DNA from 2 places in the Alteromonas sp. McT4-15 genome. Region 2 is predicted to be linked to the other one. Evidence: predicted binding sites of a transcription regulator. Region 2 holds the regulator's gene; the other holds the start of a gene.
The links. The regulator LexA, encoded in region 2, represses DNA repair genes until DNA is damaged. The targets are predictions, from matches to a motif close to TACTGTATNNNNATACAGTA.
Positions count from the first base shown of each region.

Region 1 (10,209 bases), on a different contig from region 2:
TCACTTTCAGCATCTGTAAATCAGACTAATACAGATGGAGTAGCCAATGACTAAGCGTACGGTATTTATCACTGGTGGAGCGAGTGGCATCGGTTTTGGTATGGCAAACGCTATGGTGCAACAAGGGCATCACGTCATTATCGCAGACATTAATGAGCAGGCAGCCCAAGAAGCCGCTGCAAAACTTGCCCACGATTCGGGTCATCAAGGCGGCTCTGCAAGTGCAGTGGCGGTGGACGTGTGTAATGCGCAACAGGTCTCATCATTACCGGAGGTACTTGGAAAGCTCTCAGTAGATGTGCTTATTAACAACGCGGGCATTCAGCATGTGTCTCGTCTTGAAGATTTCCCTGCTGACAAATGGCAACAACTCATTAATATCATGCTTGTTGGCCCCGCATTACTCACGCAGGCGTTCTTGCCTAGCATGCGAGCTCAAAACTTCGGTCGCATCATTAATGTTGGCTCTATCCATTCGGTTGTTGCTTCGCCCTATAAATCGGCTTACGTCGCAGCAAAGCACGGTTTGCTAGGATTTGCTAAAACCGTTGCGCTTGAAACTGGCGATTGTGATGTCACCATAAACACACTGTGCCCTGCCTATGTCAAAACACCTTTGGTTGAGCAACAAATTGCTGCGCAAGCCAAAGAAAATAACCTAACGGAAGACGAAGTTATCAACAAAATAATGCTGGAGCCAATGCCTAAGAAGCAGTTTATTAGCCTTGAGGAGTTGGCCGATACCGCATTATTTTTAATGTCAAACAGTGCGCGTAATATAACGGGTCAAACCATGATATTAGATGGCGGCTGGACTGCACGATAGTTAATTCTAAGTTTTACGGTGTACTTACTCCCACAGTGCACCATAAAGCTCTACCATCTCATCGATAGTTGGAATTCTCGGGTTATTACCCGGCGATCCCGAAGCCAATGCTTGTTCTGCCATGGTGGTAGTCATCGCCATAAACGAGGCTTTATCAATGCCAAAATCAGCAGGTGTTGGCACCTGCAGATCTAGATTCAATGCCCGCAATTCATTAAGCAACTTGTCATTAGCCAATTCATCACTGTCAGACTGCGTTGCTACCCCCATGGCGCGAGCACATTGTGCGTATCGCACTTTTGCACTAGGAATAGAAAAAGCCGTGACAGAGGGCAGTAACATGGCATTGGATAGACCGTGAGGCACATGAAATGCGGCACCAATTGGTCGGCTCATACCGTGCACTAAAGCAACCGACGCGTTAGAAAATGCGATACCCGCCAAGGTTGATCCTAACATCATCGATTCTCGTGCACGCTCATTGCTAGGGTCGGCAAACACCATACGCAAATTAGGTGCGATTAACGCCATTGCTGACAATGCTTGCGCATCGCTGTATAAATTTGCCTTTCGACTGACATAAGCCTCAATGGCATGGGTTAACGCATCAATGCCAGTATCGGCGGTTACGCGCTGGGGCAAGCTTAGGGTTAAGCAATAATCAACCAAGGCCGCTGTTGGCATAAAGCCGCGCCCTACGCATAACATTTTCTCACTGGTCTCATCATCTGTAATTATGGTAAAGCGGGTAACTTCGGAGCCGGTACCCGCTGTGGTAGGTACGGCAATAATCGGTAACCCAGCATCATCAGTAACCTTGGGAAACTTGTAATCGCGCATTTGTCCGCCGAATTTACCCAATATAGCAATGGCTTTAGCACTATCAATTGGGCTGCCACCACCAAGCGCGACAATACAATCGTAATCCCCCTCGCGCACAATATCCACGCCGGCGCGAATAGATGAAACCGTAGGCTCTGGCACCGTGTCTGAAAAAATATCCATGTGAATATCGCGTTCTGCCAGATAAGCGGCCATCTCGGCAGCGTACCCCAATTCAACCATGACGTGGTCAGTAACCAGTAATGGCTTGCTGCATTGTAGGCTAGTAAGTGTATCTACAATACGCTCACTGGCCCCCTTCCCTATGTGCATAAACCTTGGCAAGATAATTTGGTATGACATGATTGCTCCTTGTGCCTATTAGGTCATTTAGTGTAGTCCATACAAACCGTAATAATGCATACGCTAAATACAAATCGAAAACCGACTGGCTACCGTAACAAGTACAATAACAACAATTTATTCACGCTATCACTAAAACATAGTGATAGTGTGAAGTAAGATTTAAGTAAGGAAACGTTTGATGAGTAATTTGGTAAAAACCGTAGTTGTACTTACGGTACTGGCAGTGGCGGTTTTGATTTGGCAATGGAATAAGCCCGATGCCCAACTGCTCAGCCCGGCGCAAAATACGTCATTTTCACAGCCACTTCCCGAACACTTCTTTACCCAACAAGTAAACCCTGTACTTACCAAACGCTGTGTAGTTTGCCATGCATGTTATGACGCGCCCTGTCAGCTAAAAATGACCTCACCGGAAGGCGTGTCACGGGGAGCCAATAAAGAAAAAGTATATGAAGGCACACGGCTGACTGCGGCAACGCCCAATCGACTCTTTTTAGACGCGCACACTATCGAAGCGTGGCGTGAGCGCGACTTTTTTGATGTTTTACCAGCAAATGATGATACTTCCGCCCCCTCACAAACGTCGGTACTAGCGCAAATGTTGTTACTTAAGCGTCAGCATCCACAACCCACTTCAACGCATTTGGGCGAAGGATTTGATATTAGTCTCAATCGTGCTCAACAATGCCCTACTATAGATGAAATGGACAGCTATATTGCCAAGCAGCCTATGGGCGGTATGCCTTACGCATTACCTGGGCTAAGTGATAAGGAACATACAACCTTATTACAGTGGTTGCATCATGGCGCGCCAATGCCGAAACAACCAAACCTAAACGAGGCGCAGCGCAAATCTGTGGCCGAATTTGAACGATGGATAAATGCAGAGGGCAACAAAGCGCAACTTTCTGCTCGTTATATTTATGAACATTTGTTTACGTCTCATCTTTACTTTGAAAATGCTTCAAATAACCATTCAAGCGAAACACCACAGTTTTTTAATTTGGTGCGTTCGCGGACACCGCCAGGCAGTGCTATTGACGTAATTGCAACAAGACGCCCATTTGATGAACCTGGCGTTGAACGTGTGTATTACCGTTTACAAGGTGTGTACTCCACTATCGTTAGTAAAACGCATCAACCCTACGCCATAAACAATGACCTTATGGAGAAATGGAACGCGTGGTTTGTAGATGCCGACTTTGATGTGCCTGCGCTTCCTTCGTATAAGCCAGAGGTAGCAGCGAACCCGCTTACCGCTTTTACTGATTTACCCGTTAAAAGCCGCTACCGTTTTATGCTTGAGCGCGCTCAAAATACCATTATGGGTTACATCAAAGGGCCAGTGTGCCGAGGACAAGTCGCATTAAACGTAATCAATGACCGATTTTGGGTGTTTTTTGTCGAGCCAGATGTAGCAGCCGCCGATGACGTCAATGCGTTTTATTCTTCGCAACAACACAACTTGCATTTACCGGCAGAGAAAGACAGCACTGCATTGGCGGTTAATTGGGTAAAATATGCAGAGCGCCAAGGTGATTACATGCGGGCGCGAAATAAATTCCTTAGCAATACATTTAAGCAAGGTGAACACTTAAATATCGACAGTATTTGGGCAGGCGATGGCGATAACACGAATGCGACGCTCACGGTATTTAGGCATTTTGACAATGCTACTGTTGTAAAAGGCATGGTTGGGGCAACTCCTAAGACTGCATGGGTGATTGACTATGCACTTCTTGAGCGAATTCACTATTTGCTGGTAGCGGGCTTTGATGTTTACGGCAACTACGGCCATCAATTAATGACACGGCTTTATATGGATTTTCTTCGTATGGAAGGCGAGTCAAATTTCTTGAACTTACTCCCCCCAGATACTCGTAAGACGCTGTTGGCCAAGTGGTATCAAAATTCGAGCAAAGAGCTTACAGACTACCTCGAAGGTGACATTAATAGCTTTGACCAACAAAGCGGTATTACCTACTCTTCATCAACACCGCAAAAAGAACTCTACACTATGCTCGCAGAGCATTTAGCACACGTACAGCCGCAACCAGAACGCTTAGTAGCTGCCGTGTTGAACCAACAACAACGCAATATTCTTTCATCAATTAACGACTTGCCTGCCAAGCAGGCCACGATATTGCCTGAAACCACTATTTTGATGATAAGAGACGACGAAAAACCGGACAATATTGACGTGTATACTATTTTGCGAAACAGCGCCCACTTTAACGTCAATAGTTTGTTTGAAGAAGAGGAAAATCGAGATGTAGCAAACGACTCCTTAACATTAGTGCATGGTTTTTTGGGAAGCTATCCAGATGCATTTTGGCAACTGAATGCCTCTGAGGTTGAGCAAACACTCACACTACTGCGTCAAATGGAAAGCGAAGAAGACTACGAAGCATTGCTAGATAAAGTGGGCATGCGTCGCACTAATCCAAATTTTTGGGCATTTAGCGATACACTTTTGCAGTGGTCAGAACGCCACTACCCCATAGAGGGTGGCTTGTTAGATTACAACCGCTTAGAAGATCGTTAAACAAGTTACTTTAGGTGACCCAATAACACTTTAACGCTTTCCTTTTGCAAAATACCTGTGCTAATGTCCAACTCATTGGAAATGAAAGGACATTAGCGTTCCATGGCCTATCAAACCGTTGCTTTAATTGGAAAACCTCAACACGCTGCTACTCACGATAGCTTGAATATTCTTGCTGACTATTTACTGGCCAAAGGCTGTGAATTGCTAGTTGAAGAAAGTATTGCTGAAGAGTTAGAAACCGATAATTTTCGAAGCTGCAATCTTGTTACCATCGGCAAAGAAGCTGATTTAGCGGTCGTTGTTGGCGGTGATGGCAGTATGCTTGGCGCAGCGCGTGTATTAGCGCGATTTGATATTCACGTTGTGGGGGTAAATCGCGGTAACCTTGGTTTTTTAACAGATATTCATCCTGATGAAATCACACAGCAACTCGAATTACTATTTACCGGCGAGTGCGTGGTCGAGGAGCGCTTTTTACTTGAGGTAGAGGTCTACCGTCACGAAAAGCTCAAAAGCAATAATTCGGCAGTAAACGAAGTCGTCCTTCACCATGGCAAAGTAGCGCACATGATGGAGTTTGAGATATACATTGATGACCAGTTTGTGTTCAGCCAGCGAAGCGATGGACTTATCGTTGCCACGCCTACGGGGTCGACTGCCTATTCCCTGTCTGCCGGAGGGCCTATCATTATGCCCAAACTCGACGCATTAACATTAGTACCTATGTTTCCTCATACATTGAGTAGCCGCCCTATTGTGGTGGATGCCGATAGCCAAGTGTCGATGAAAGTCTCTAAGGTTAACAGCGATTCACTTCAGGTAAGCTGCGATAGCCATATCGTTTTACCCGTACTACCCGGTGATGAAATTCGAATAAACAAAAGCGCTGACAAGCTACATTTGGTCCATCCAAAAGGCTACAGCTATTTTAACGTACTACGTAAAAAGTTAGGTTGGGGCAGTAAGCTTTACTAAGCGTGCCTCGTTACCTGATTACCTCGTTCAATAATTCCTGCACTTATTACACGTGTGTGTAGGTTTTTCTTAATGTTAGCCTTATGAAAAATAAAGATTTTTTAATAATTTCATTTTTTCTCATATAAATCTAGCGCTTACCGTTTCTCCTGAGTTCGGCATGGCCGTTGCACCACTCTTATTACGTTTTTCAAGATGCGCTAGAAAGCATCTATTTTTTTGCACTAGATAATCAGGAGATATCATGAGCACGACCAATATCAAATTTACGGCACCCGGAATGGATAACGACGCCGCTGCAAAAACCATTGAGGTATTGGAGAAGCGTTTAGTGGCCTTACTCGACCTACAACTAACACTAAAACATATTCACTGGAATGTCGTTGGCCCAAACTTTATTGGCGTACACGAGATGTTAGACCCTCAGGTTGACGCCGTGCGTGACATGACAGATACCATTGCAGAGCGTATCGCAACTCTAGGTGGCGTACCTAAAGGAACGCCTAAGGCCATTGTTGAAGGTCGTACTTGGGACGACTATAACATTGGTAAAGGCTTAGTAATGGATCACCTAAAAGCACTCGATGCGGTTTATGCTGGTGTTAATGGCGACCACCGCAGTGCGATTGAAACACTCGGTGACCTCGATGCAGTATCAGAAGATATGATCACAGGCCAATTAGCTGACCTTGAGCAATTTCAGTGGTTCGTACGCGCGCACATCGAATCAGGCAGCGGCGAGCTGCAGTAACTATTTCGACTAATGGTAATGAAGAGAGGCTTTGCCTCTCTTTTTTTTTACGATTGATGTACAGTGATTTGAGTCATCATACTTATATCTCTATGAGAAAAATAAATACTTTATAATCATAAACTTAGCCTTTGCCAACGTCTTCATACTCACTCTTCTCTTTACACAGAAAAAATACTGTATATATTTACAAGTACTGTATAAATCATCATGTTCAACTTTTTCGAGTGTGGTTATGTTAGCGCATCTTTCTATTTCAAATTTTGCAGTTGTTAAACAATTATCGGTTCAGTTAGAAAATGGACTTACCGCTATTACTGGTGAAACAGGTGCGGGTAAGTCTATTGCAATTGATGCACTGAGCCTGTGCTTAGGCGAACGTGCTGATGCCAACGCGGTAAGAAAAGGTACGGCAAAAGCAGAGATCATTGCGCACTTTTCACTAGATAATAATGTAAAAGCGAAAGCCTTTTTAGATGAACATGAACTCACGTCTGATGAAGACGACAACGCATGCTTTATTCGACGTGTAATTTCAAAAGAAGGGCGTTCCAAAGCCTTTATCAATGGCGTGCCTGCTTCGCTACAACAACTGAAGGGGTTGGGACAGTATCTGTTAGCCATTCACGGACAAAATACGCACCTACAGCTACTAAAAGAAGATCACCAGCGCCATTTAATTGATAGCTACGCTAGGCACCCTACTCTACTTGAAGCCGTAAAACGTGCCTATAATTTATGGCGTGATAAACAGAAAACACTAAGTGACTTACAGGCCCAAGCGCAGCAACGTGAGGATCGCCTGCAACTACTCACGTATCAAGTTCAAGAGCTTGACGAATTCGCAATAGAAGACGGTGAGTTTGAAGAGTTAGAAGTAGAGCACAAACGCCTAAGTAATGGACAGAGCTTGCTAGAGCAAGCACAAACGAGTGTTTACAACTTGTATGAAAGTGATGAGGGCAACGCGCTTTCGGTGATCCAAAACAGCATTGAGCGTTTAGGCGAACTCGAAGCACATGATGCAACGTTAACCCCCATTATCGCGATGCTAAACGATGCAGCCATTCAAGTAGAAGAAGCGGCGGGTGAACTTCGCAGTTATTGTGACCAATTAGAGATTGATCCATTGCGTTTACAACACGTCGAAGCCCGTTATGCAAAGGCGATGGAACTTGCCAGAAAGCATTCAGTAATGCCTGAAGACTTATACAGACACCACCAAGAGTTAGCGGGCGAATTCCGTTTACTTGGTGAGCAAGAGTCACTGCTTGGCACGTTAGAGTCTGAGGTGGAAGATGCAAGAAAAGCATATTTAACTACGACTAAACATCTATCAGAAAGTCGAATTGCTGCCGCAGCTAAGCTATCTAGTGACATTGAAGATCAAATACAGCAAATGAACATGCCCCACGCCAGGGTATGCATAGACGTTAATTATGATGAACTTAGAAAGCCAATCAGCACTGGATTAGATACCGTTGAATTTAGGGTGTCGACAAATCCAGGCCAAGACGCTGATAAGCTTGAGAAAGTGGTGTCAGGTGGAGAGTTATCTCGTATCGGCTTAGCTATCCAGGTAATTGCTAGCGATAATGATGCCACTCCAACTATGATATTCGATGAAGTAGATACGGGTATTAGTGGGCCGACGGCATCAATTGTTGGTGGCCTACTGCGCAAATTAGGTAAGCAATCTCAAGTTATGTGTGTTACTCATTTACCTCAAGTTGCAGCGCAGGCGCATAATCAGCTTTTTGTCACCAAACTCACCGATGGGGAAAGTACTGAAACACAAATGCTTGCACTTACCAAACAAGACAGAATTGATGAGTTAGCACGCTTACTAGCAGGTGATAAAATAACCAAATCTGCACTTGCTAATGCAAAAGAACTGCTTAAAAGCGCTGCATCGAACTAAAATGCAGTTGATTGGTCATAGTTGTCAATGTAGCATGCTTTCGCGCTTGCAATAAAACAGCCTGTTTTTAACTTTATTAAGGACAGGCACGAACAAAGGCAATACTGGACACAATAACGCATGAAGTTGCAACACCTATTAGTAATTCTTAGCATCACTCTTACCACAACCGCTTGCTCTAATTGGATTTATCGAATTGACGTACCTCAGGGTAACTTCCTTGATCAAAGGGATGTAGAGAAACTGCGCGTTGGCATGACAAAAGAACAGGTTATTTACGTTTTAGGCAACCCGGTTGTTCAAGACTCGTTTGACGACGATACATGGTATTACGTTTACGATATGAAGCGCGGCATGAAAAAGCGCGGCGAAGATTTTCAAAAACAGATGATCATCAACTTTGTTGATAACAAAGTCACCACGGTAGAAGGTGATTTTGAACTGTCTGAAGACTTTAATACCCCACTCGATAACTAAGAAAAATCTCAAAGGTAGCGGATTGTTTTTGCTACCTTTTTCTTTTGCTCTCACTTTAAAAGACTTTATATTCTGCATTAAAACCTACTTTCTAAGAGGCACATATGGAACATAGTTTTTGGCACAGCAAATGGCAAAAAAATGAAATTGGATTTCACGAGCCCAAAGGCAATGCGCTACTCGTTAAATATGCAGAAAAGTTACTAGAGCCGGACACTTCAAAAATACCGCGAATATTTGTACCGTTATGTGGCAAAACTAGGGATATCAGTTGGCTGTTGTCTCAAGGTGCTGAGGTAGTCGGCGCCGAATTGAGTGAATTAGCGATTGAACAGCTTTTTGAAGAACTGGGTGTGTCACCGAATATCACTGCTACACCCAAGGGTAAGATTTATTCGAAAGATACCCTAACTGTATTCGTTGGTGATATTTTTAAACTCAATTCACAAGACATCGGCGATGTATCTGCCATATACGATAGAGCCGCCCTAGTAGCCCTTCCTGATACCCTAAGAGCGCAATATGCCTCTCATTTAGCCCAAATCACAAATAATGCCACGCAACTAATTATCTCGTTTGAATACGACCAGAGTGTAATGGCGGGCCCACCGTTTAGTGTTAATGAACGTATGGTCGATACACTTTATGCTGATAAATACCATGTTACTCGCTTAGAGCGCTCTGAATTAATTGGAGGCCTAAAAGGCAAAGTCGACGCAGACAATTTGGTTTTTCACTTAGTTGCGAAACAGAAATAAAGTACACGTCAAAATAAACAGCCTTTATGCAGTTGACTGCTAATTTGCAAAGCGACTATTTTGAAGCTTGGTTAGTGAATTGAACACAATCAGTGGTGAAGGGAATTACATGGAAGGAATTGGATGGAAACTAAAACTCGGACAATAGTAACTACCCTCGCCTCTCATGGTGAAAATGGTTGTGGGTTGATTTCACTCTCGCTTGAAACTGGCATTAGCCAAGACTATCTTCGAGCATTCTTAAAGCAGCACAAGCAATACTGCGCTTCTATCGACAACTATAAATTCAAGATTAATAGGCAAGCTGAAAACTCAGAACCGTTAGATGACATCATAAAGTCAATTGAACAAACGCGAACTGAAAAATACATTAAGGGTCGAGTAAACAAGGCTTTTTGTTTGGGCGTTATAGTGGCAACCTGCATTCCAGTTGCGTTTAATTTCTTATTCTATTTATACGAATTGTGGTTTTAGCTTAGCGCGTATCGAGTTTAGCTACATCATTCATATTGAATTGGCAATAAAACACGCTGTTAGGCTAGTATAAAGACCGTGAAATCGTTCTAAAGGACTGATATATGACAATTCGGAGGTCATGTTGAAAGCAATACACCTATTATTTCTTTTTAGTTGTTACAGTGCGGTTTGTAACGCAAGCACGTACGAAGAAAAAGTTGCGCTGTCAAAAGCGTTAGTTGGACAACAGGTTCAGACACCTACGTTTTTAACTTCATCGGGTAATGAAGTGTCCTTCCCCTCTTTAGA
Region 1 is NZ_JAJALG010000011.1:39,773-49,981, reverse strand. It holds gene LHL20_RS10315 (extracellular catalytic domain type 2 short-chain-length polyhydroxyalkanoate depolymerase) at 1-54, shown strand, start outside; gene LHL20_RS10310 (3-hydroxybutyrate dehydrogenase) at 47-826, shown strand; gene LHL20_RS10305 (iron-containing alcohol dehydrogenase) at 851-2,011, opposite strand; gene LHL20_RS10300 (fatty acid cis/trans isomerase) at 2,193-4,559, shown strand; gene nadK (NAD(+) kinase) at 4,662-5,537, shown strand; gene dps (DNA starvation/stationary phase protection protein Dps) at 5,782-6,288, shown strand; gene recN (DNA repair protein RecN) at 6,524-8,209, shown strand; gene LHL20_RS10280 (outer membrane protein assembly factor BamE) at 8,330-8,686, shown strand; gene tmpT (thiopurine S-methyltransferase) at 8,791-9,444, shown strand; gene LHL20_RS10270 (hypothetical protein) at 9,568-9,918, shown strand; gene LHL20_RS10265 (TlpA family protein disulfide reductase) at 10,040-10,209, shown strand, end outside.
Region 1: a site for LexA is predicted at 6,464-6,483, ahead of recN (DNA repair protein RecN). Genes of this name have one in related genera too.

Region 2 (10,209 bases):
GAACGCAGGATTTTCCGTAGTAAGTTGAATAACGATGGGCAATAGCATCACGCCCAACCCGTCACTGAGTGCGCCGAAGTCATACTGTTGAATTAGCGCAGGAAATTGAGAGAGATTGTTATTGGTTTCTTTCACAAGTGGATTATCAGAAGGTAGCGAAACAACACCTTCAAATTGTGTAAGTGAGTTATCTAGCTCTATTGTAGGCAGAGTACGCAGTAGATCTGGAGCTGGGACCCAGCCGTAGTTAACCAAAACCCAACCCGCATTGGTGTTAACTGGCACAACAACATCGAAGCCCACCCGTTGGTTTTGTATCTGATTATCAAGATAAATAAGATGACTCGCATCTGGCACGCCATCGAACGTTACCTTGATATCTCGGGGGTCGTTTTGCGAAAGTGCAGTCATCAAACTCATACTTCCATTGCCTTGCTTTTGCGCTATGCTAGCGAGACGTTGTTGCTTTTGTACCATGCGCTCTAACTGCCAATAGCCTAACGCACACATTATTGCCACACTTAGGGCAGTAAGGAGCCAAGGCATTAACGTACGAGAACGCTGAGACATAGCTAACAAGCCCTGCGCACAGAAAAAACAAAAACAGAGGTGTTAAAAATGATAAAAATTGTCCTTGTTGCCCTAGTGATATACATGATTGTTAACTTATTTCTGGCAATGCGCGTAATGATGAAAAACGACCCCAAAAATGGCCCAATGAGCAAATATATTGGACGTCGTGTTCTTACCTCTGTGGTTATTGTTGTGCTTATTCTTATAGCTATAGGTACAGGGTTAATCACGCCGAACCCACGGCCTTACTAGGGTTCGGCTTGCGTCCAGTTAAAGTACGTAAACAAATATATAAAGCATTACCCACACCACATCGACAAAGTGCCAATACCAACTTCCCGCTTGGAATGCGAAGTGATTTTCAGGCGTAAAGTGGCCTTTCAATACTCTAAAAAACAGCACGATCAAGATAATAGTACCCAAGGTCACGTGCATACCGTGGAACCCTGTGAGCATGAAGAACGTGTTGCCATAGATACCTGATTGCAATGTGAGACCTAGCTCTTGGTATGCATGAATGTATTCTTCCACCTGTAAAAACAGAAAACCGCAGCCCAACAAAATCGTAATACCAAGCATTAACGTAAGTTGTTTGCGCTTGTTCTGCTCTAACCCCACATGGGCAAAATGCAAAGTGATTGAAGAAATAAGCAGAATGACCGTATTGATAGTAGGTAACCCAGCCGCACTCATTTCTTGTGTGGTAATGCCACCTGGCGTAGTGACCAAAGGCCACATTGCCTCAAAGGTCGGCCATAAGACCTCGTTTGTCATCGCATTATTCGACGCACCACCTAACCACGGCACCGCGATAAAGCGTGCGTAGTAAAGCGCACCAAAAAAGGCGGCGAAAAACATAACTTCAGAGAAGATAAACCAACTCATGCCTTGTCGATACGAGCGACCAAGTTGGTCGCTATAAAGACCCGACATCGACTCATCTATTTGGTTTTTAAACCATCCCACTAACATCACAAGTAAAACAATGATGCCTGCTGAAAGAATGTGGCCACCGAAACCTGACTCTCCTCGAGTTGTTTCTACCACAAAATTGCCTGCGCCAACGGCGATTAGAAACAGCGCTACCGCACCAACTATCGGCCATGGGCTTTGGGCGGGTACATAGTATTTTTGATATTCTTGCTGCATTTTTTTCTCCTTGTCCCTGTGGTTATTCACCGCTTTGCGATGTATCTACCATGAAGGGATTCGGTTTTGTCGTTAGGTCACTTGCTCTCGCGGTGACGTCATAGAGTGTGTACTGCAATGTAAAATAAGTAATTTCTTTAGGAAGCTGTGGGTCGACATAAAATTGCATGGGCATATACGCTTCACTTCCTGCGTCTAACGGTTGCTGATTAAAGCAAAAGCATTCCGTTTTATTGAGGTAAAGTGCTGCGGTGCCAGGAGAAACTGACGGTATTGCTTGCGCCACAATGTTGCTTGACGCGGGGTTTCTGACATAAAACGAAACGGTATTTAACTCTCCAGGATGTACTTTTACGCGCTTAGTTTCTGCGCGAAATTCCCAAGGCATTCCCGTATTGGTGCGAGTAATAAACTCCACCGTCACTTCACGAGATGTATCAATTTCAACCGCTTGATACACTGCTGCCGAGTTTTCCGTTTTGCCGTTAATACCGGTGACATCACAAAACACATCGTAAAGTGGTACTAACGCAAATCCAAAGCCAAACATACCTATGACGATGACAATAAGCTTTAACACCATTTTATTATTTGCGTTTTGTTGTGACATCACATCCCTCCCAATTTGCCTATGCGCTAGTGAGATAGTGGCCCCCTCTAATGAGGGGGAGTGGGTCCACTATTACACTGACTGTTATGACAGCGACTACTTCACTACAGGTGGCGTTTCGAAAGTGTGGTATGGCGCCGGTGAGGGAATTTCCCATTCCAGACCTTCCGCACCGTCCCATACTTGCGATGACACTGGCTCGCCTTGCTTCTTACACGCCTTAATAAGTAGCGCCAAGAAGATGAGCTGAGATAGGCCAAACGCGAAGCCACCAAGGCTGATCCATTTATTGAAATCAGCAAATTGCAATGCATAGTCTGGAATACGACGTGGCATACCTGCCAATCCGACAAAATGCATAGGGAAGAATAAGACGTTGACCGAAACCAGCGAGCACCAGAAGTGCCACTTGGCTAAAGTTGTGTCGTACATTTTCCCAGTCCATTTCGGCAACCAATAGTAAACGGCAGCCATAATAGAGAAGACAGCCCCAGTCACGAGGACATAGTGGAAGTGCGCTACCACAAAATAAGTGTCGTGGTATTGGAAGTCCACGGGTGTAATGGCCAGCATCAGTCCAGAGAGCCCGCCAATGGTAAATAGCACAATGAACGCGATGGCAAACATCATGGGCATTTCAAATGTCAAAGAGCCGCGCCACATAGTTGCTACCCAGTTGAACACCTTCACCCCAGTTGGTACTGAAATCAACATGGTGGCAAACATGAAAAACATCTCCATGTACACCGGCATGCCCGTGGTAAACATATGGTGTGCCCATACCACGAACGACAACAGTGCAATAGATGCTGTGGCGTACACCATAGATGCATAGCCAAAGAGCTTTTTGCGCGAAAAGGTCGGCACAATTTGCGAGATAATACCAAACGCAGGCAATATCATTATGTACACCTCAGGGTGCCCAAAGAACCAGAAAATGTGCTGGAACATAACAGGGTCACCCCCACCTGCGGCATCAAAGAAGCTAGTACCAAAGAACTTATCAGTAAGTACCATGGTGACTGCACCCGCTAATACGGGCATTACCGCAATCAGTAGGAACGCTGTAATTAGCCATGTCCAAACAAATAACGGCATTTTCATCCATGTCATGCCAGGGGCACGCATATTGAAGATAGTCACAATAACGTTAATTGCCCCCATAATGGATGAGATACCCATAATGTGAACTGAGAACACAAACAGTGCCGTTGAATCACCGCTATATGTAGTTGAAAGTGGCGCGTAGAACGTCCAGCCGAATGCTGGGCCGCCGCCTTCCATAAACAGTGAGCTCAAAAGAATAAGAAATGCCCCTGGTAAAATCCAAAAGCTCCAGTTGTTCATACGCGGGAGGGCCATATCTGGCGCTCCTATCATCATAGGTACTAACCAGTTGGCAAGCCCAGTAAAGGCTGGCATTACCGCACCAAATACCATAATTAGACCGTGTACAGTGGTCATCTGGTTAAAGAAGTTAGGGTCGACAATTTGCAAACCCGGCTGAAAAAGTTCAGCACGAATGACCATTGCCATGGCCCCACCAACCAAAAACATGATAAAGGCGAACCACAAATACAATGTACCGATATCTTTATGGTTGGTGGTAAACAACCATCGAGTAATACCTTTCGGTATATGATCGTGGTGATCGTGATCGTCGTGATGCACAGTTGAATCTGGCGAAATGACTTCAGTTGCTTTGCTCATAACTCGCTCCTAGTTACCCGTTGCCACGGCGTTAACGTCTTTCGCCTGTACCATGTCACCCGTGTTGTTACCCCACGCGTTACGTTCATAAGTCACCACTGCAGCAATTTCTTTGAGGCTTAACATTTTGCCGAACGCTTGCATGGCGGTACCTGATTTACCATGAAGCACAATATCGATATGTCCTTCCTGATCTTCTAGCGCCATTTTGCTGCCTTTAAGAGCAGGGAATACGCCCGGCAGACCTTCACCATTTGGCATATGGCAAGCTGCACATGTTGCGTTATAGACTCGCTCACCTTCTTTCATCAGTTCGTCCATCGACATATTCATCGACAGAAGGCGTTGCTCTTCTTCTTTCGCTTTACGAATAATGTCTTCCTGCTCACTCATCCAAGCAGCATATTCAGCAGGCTCTTTCGCAATAACCACAACAGGCATATAACCATGATCTTTGCCGCAAAGTTCAGCGCACTGACCGCGATATACCCCGGGTTCGTTAACCTTGGCCCATGCTTCGTTTATAAAGCCGGGATTTGCATCCTTCTTAACTGCGAAATCGGGAACCCACCAAGAATGAATAACGTCGTCAGATGTGATCAGAAAACGAACTTTTTGACCTGTGGGAATGACAAGCGGACGGTCAACTTCAAGAAGATAGTTTTCCGTTTTTTCAAACTTGTTTTCAATTTGCTCGCGCTGCGTAGCCAGCAACGAGTAAAACTCTACGTCACTATCCATGTATTTGTAGTGCCACTTCCATTGAGAACCCGTCACCAATACCGTCATATCCGGTTCAGAGACGTCTTCCATTGCAATTAGCGTGTTGGCAGCGGGAACCGCCATAAAAATGAGGATAAGGAACGGAATTACAGTCCACGCGATTTCTACTTTTACGTTTTCGTGGAAATTCGCGGGCTTAGCGCCTCGTGACTTTCTGTGCAGATACATAGAGGCGAACATTACGCCAAACACGACTACTGCAATACCGACGCAAATGAAAAACATTAACATGTGCAGGTCATACACCTGCCCGCTAATGTCAGTTGCGCCGCGCCTGAGGTTAAGAGAAGAAACTTCTTCTGCAGCCTCCTGCGCAAAAAGGAAATGAGAAAAAAGCAAAAGGGGTATACTAGCAAACCCTTTTGCCATGACGGTCATTAGTTGTTTCACTCAGCACCTCCGTAATGGTAGAACCATTAACGCTAAATGTTAGTGCGCGCTGTCCCTACCAAGTGGTTTGCGAACGATTGACCCACAACTGCAATTTGTAAAACAAATTTAGAGTCATTGTTATTATTTTGTTAATCTCTGTATAAGAATTGCGCAATAATGACGTGCCGTCTAGTCTTTTCTGCTAAAAATTTAACGAGATGGTTAAAATTTAATCATTTCATGCTGGCTAGCTGCACCTTGTTAGTGCAGTGATGCGGTGTGGAGTGTGAGTACGTCGTGAAACTTTTAAACGCTCATTTGGAACAGATGAGGCGATAAGGAAATCAATATAAGTCGTTAAAAATCAATACATAAAAATGCGAATATGGATATTTTCAAACGTAGTCTTGTCAAAAGTAACAGGATTAAAAAGCGCTTGCGGCACGAAAAAATTGACGTTCTGGTGTGATTACAAAAAAATTAAACTTTTTTGACAGACTGTTCAAAAAACAACCTTCATGCATAGAACAGCCAACAAAAGTGAAAGTTAAGGTACAAAAAAAGCGGCTACACGGCCGCTTTTACATTAACCTGCCGAAACCTTACATCCAGTCAGCGTTTCGGATAACACCCACCGCTATACCTTCAATAGCAAAAGGTTGTGAAGCCAAATCAACTTTTATAGGTGCAAATTCATCGTTCTCGGCGTGCAGTAATACTTCTCGCCCGCGCTTTTCTAAACGCTTAACCGTGACGTCTTCATCCACCCGGGCAACAACAACTTGACCATTGTGTACGTCAGTAGTGCGATGCACAGCCAATAAGTCGCCATCAAGAATACCGATATCTTTCATACTCATACCGTTTACACGTAGCAGAAAGTCTGCCTGAGGTTGAAATAGCGCAGGATCGACCTTGTAATGCGACTCAACATGCTCTTGCGCTAGAATAGGTTCGCCCGCTGCTACGCGCCCAATAAGCGGTAGCCCTTCTTCCTCTGGTGTTTCATCTTCCAGTGGAATATTCAATTTAATGCCACGAGAAGTACCAGGCAGAATTTCAATAACACCTTTACGCGCTAAGGCCTTCAAATGTTCTTCTGCCGCATTAGCAGAACGGAAACCAAGCTGTCGTGCTATCTCTGCACGCGTAGGTGGCATTCCCGTTTCTTGCATGGTCGTTTTAATAAGTTCTAAAACTTCGGTTTGTCGAGCTGTGAGTGGGCGCATAAAAGACCTGTCTGTTCATACAGTTCCTGTAAGTATATACACCTAAATTTAAATAACAAGCACTTGCCGCGTCTTTTGCCAAAAGCATTATTCTGCGACAAGTGTATTGCCTTTATTTCACCAGAAGAGCCATGTTTGGGTTACCTATTTGCAGCTCTACTTTGTTGGCATTATTTTTTCGAATACGCAAACCATCTACATTATCAATGCTTATTGAGGGACTACGCCAAATAACGTTCCCTTTGCTATCAAGCTCAGCAACTCGATAATTAATATTGTCATAGTACCCGTATGAAGAATCATATTCGTTAGTCGGATAAATGCCGAGTATCGATTGATTAGATGAAGTCGTAGGGATTACCGCAATATTTTGCGGGTAAAAAGTCAGCGAAATGGTGTCTTTAAGCACCAATGCGTCGTTTGTCACATCGTAGATATTTATCACATTATGAGTTGTGTCTAGACATGCAAACTCAAAGGCATCATCGCTATCAGAATTGATACGAAGCAATTGACTACAAACAGTTTGAAGCTCATTCAAACCAATGAACTCACCCTCTTGCATCTTATATAGCTTCAGTGACTCATAGCCACTCACAGCGAAGAACTGCTCGCCGTTATTCGTTAATTCCGCAACAGCAACAATGGAGAAGTCACTGATGATCGAATCAACGAGTATCTGGTTCTCGATGTCGTAGGCTTTTAGCCGGTCATTTTCAATTACAACAGCATCAATAAAGCCATCTTCATTGACATCAACGGCTTCAATCAGCGAGATTTGACTGTTATGATTTTGGCTTAGTGTCCACTGAGTTGAATTATCTGACAGCTGAACTACGTTGAATGATGAGTTGTAATCTAAAGCCCCGGTTAATAATTCACCCACACCATCATTGTTATAATCAGTCACTACTGGTCGGCTATAATCGTAAGCGTCGTCGCCGAGCTCTTCACTTACTGTGATGTTATCTTCTTTATCTACTGACAGAATTTGGATGGACGTGTCGTAATTATTTGTATTACTTACAAAAACAGCTCTTTCATCGTTATCACCAAACGGTGCCCAACCAGCAGCAAAATAATGGGATGAATGTGCCTCAGTTTTAATATCTGACAACACATAATCGCCACTAGCCTCTTGCTGTGCAACTAAGATTTGATAGTCTCCGACCCAGATAATTTCATCACTGTTATCGTTGCTCAGATCGCCAATTAGAAGTGATATGCCGCTATATGTATTGTGATTAATGCTCCATTTTTCTGATATTTGACTCCCTTCCAGTGTGAGTGCTTTGATCTCTCCCCATTGGCACTCAGAAATAACGACCATTCCCTCATTAGTCGCGTCATCTTTGGTATAAGACATATCGCAGATATCGTTATACGTCGCTGTTGCCAAACTACTTTTCGAAACGGCAGAATAGACCGAGATATTTTCGTAATAGTCGGCACCGATGATTTCATCGATGCCATCATTATTCATGTCACCAACAACTACGTATGCGTCGCTGAATCCACTGCCAAGTAGCCATTGATTAGCGCCGCTTTCAATGTCAAAGACGTATCCGTTGTTAGTCACCATCTCGATAGACGCATCGTCGTCTACATTGCCAAAAGATAGGGTGGATACACCGTCTATATCATACTGCTGTAACTTCTCTCCTGTTGTTACATCATGAATAGAGATAGAGGTCATATCGTATGAGCGATTACCGTGTAGGTATGCGATTTCATCAACACCGTCGCTATCAATATCGAAGAGCCATCCAGAGCCAATGTTACCCTCTATTACAAACACAGCTTCCGCATTATTGTTTCGATCTTTTATAACCGACAGGCCTTGTTCAGTGAGAATATATATTTCGTCATTGCCGTCGCCGTCTACGTCTTGTGTATAAACGCCTTTAATTTCTCCCCTCGTTGGAAGCTTGTAAGGGTATACATAGGTATTTTCTAGCGTATTACCTTTTAATGAGAAAGCTCCCACGTTGCGGTGACTAACCGTTATGAGCTCATTCACACCATCGACTGAGGCAAGTGCGAAACCTTGATTGAAAACCGGCGTTATTGAGGTAGTGCGTGCAAACGCTGGGGCCTTATCTGCATATGAAGTTATCTCTACGGTTTGAAGGCTCTCCACACCGTCTAAACTAGCAAAACTAAAAACATAAGTTTGTTCATTAAACAATTGCTCTTCTGGCACCTGCCAAGTAAGTAAACCTTCGTCACTAAGGGTTACTCCAGTGGGCGCAGAGACAAGCTGACCTGCAGCATCACCACTAATTCGGTCTGGGTCAGTCATACTCACAGTGAACTCAACGTAACCACCTGCCACTACAGAGTCTGGCATATTAGAGACGGTAAGTGTCATTGGAGAATCGCTGATGGTAATGAATACCGGCTGTGATTCGACAATATTACTACCGTCAGACACCACCATGGTTACTTTCAATTCATCGCCGAACACAGCATTGTATGCGGGTAGGGTAGTACCGTTGACGCCATCTACTACATTATTATTGATATACCAGCGATAGGATATCGATAGATCAGAGTCTGGCGTATCGGGATCGTAATAATATCCTTGCTCGACGATTATATCGTCAGAAGTATAAACGGGTTCATAGGCATAATAATAGGGTTCACTTACAACAGGCGGCGCAGAAATAGTTTCGATGTCTGATAGAACAATATTAGCGGTATTGCTGCTTGCGAAGGTTTCGATATTGCTGAAGAACACGCCAACATCATATGTGTCATCTCCATCAGTATCTTCACCGTAGCGAACCGCGCCTTGCATAATATCAATGCCAGCCGTTTTATCGCCTTTAACAACAAGGGAACCTTGATATGCATAAGGCAGCCCGCCTTCCTCTGAGAAATAAGAAAAATCAAGCTTACCTTTTGAGCCGATATGCATTGTACCGTCATATTCAGTGGTATAACGGCCATCCTTTACGCCGTCGTATGCTGTTCCAATTATTTTATAAGTTTCGCCGCTAAATGTAGCGGTCAAATACTGCGTGTATGTCTCACTATAGTTACCGTTAAATTCATGATAATTTAACGCGAATTTAATTAGCCCCTTTAGTGTTGCGCGCTGGCTACCTTGCCCTATCGAAAGACTTGTGAAGTAAGATGTTGCCTCAAAATTATTGTCGTCTAGTTGAGTAATAGCTACAGAAATCTGACCATCATGGTACTTATTTAGATAATAATGAATACATTGATCATAATCGATGACTATTGTCCCGGTCCCGTCGTCCAGATCGAGTTTTCCAGAATAAGTAATAGAGCCGCTATCTGAACATTGAGTGACGCCATCAATATTTCCATTATCATCGGCAAAGTCGTAAACCTCAAATACGTCAAGATAAGGTGAGCTAGCGAGATCTTCACCAAAAAGCGCGATATACACATTTTGAACAGCGTCAATATCTGCCGTGGCAACGTTTGATTTTCCCGTGTAACTACTATTAGCGTAGTTCTTTGCAGCAGTGTCTAGTTGCGCAATAGAATAGTCTAATGGATTTGATAAAATCTCTAATGAAGTTGGCTCTGGAGGTGGCGCAGGTGTTGGGTTAGGCGATGAGCTAGAGCCACCTCCACCACCACATGCAGTTAAAGCTACAATTGAAAAAAGGCTAGCAAAACCCAAGCGCGAAGTGTTCATACATCGTCCCTGATTTGGTAGACATGGAGGCTATTCATTAGCCAACAGCTCACAACACGCCTACTTTGTGTTAACTACAATAAAATATTACGTTCTTATAACTTATCTTT
Region 2 is NZ_JAJALG010000001.1:17,492-27,700, reverse strand. It holds gene LHL20_RS00095 (SURF1 family protein) at 1-570, opposite strand, end outside; gene LHL20_RS00090 (DUF2909 domain-containing protein) at 619-825, shown strand; gene LHL20_RS00085 (cytochrome c oxidase subunit 3) at 844-1,722, opposite strand; gene LHL20_RS00080 (cytochrome c oxidase assembly protein) at 1,745-2,332, opposite strand; gene ctaD (cytochrome c oxidase subunit I) at 2,429-4,042, opposite strand; gene coxB (cytochrome c oxidase subunit II) at 4,052-5,215, opposite strand; gene lexA (transcriptional repressor LexA) at 5,800-6,426, opposite strand; gene LHL20_RS00060 (hypothetical protein) at 6,539-10,099, opposite strand.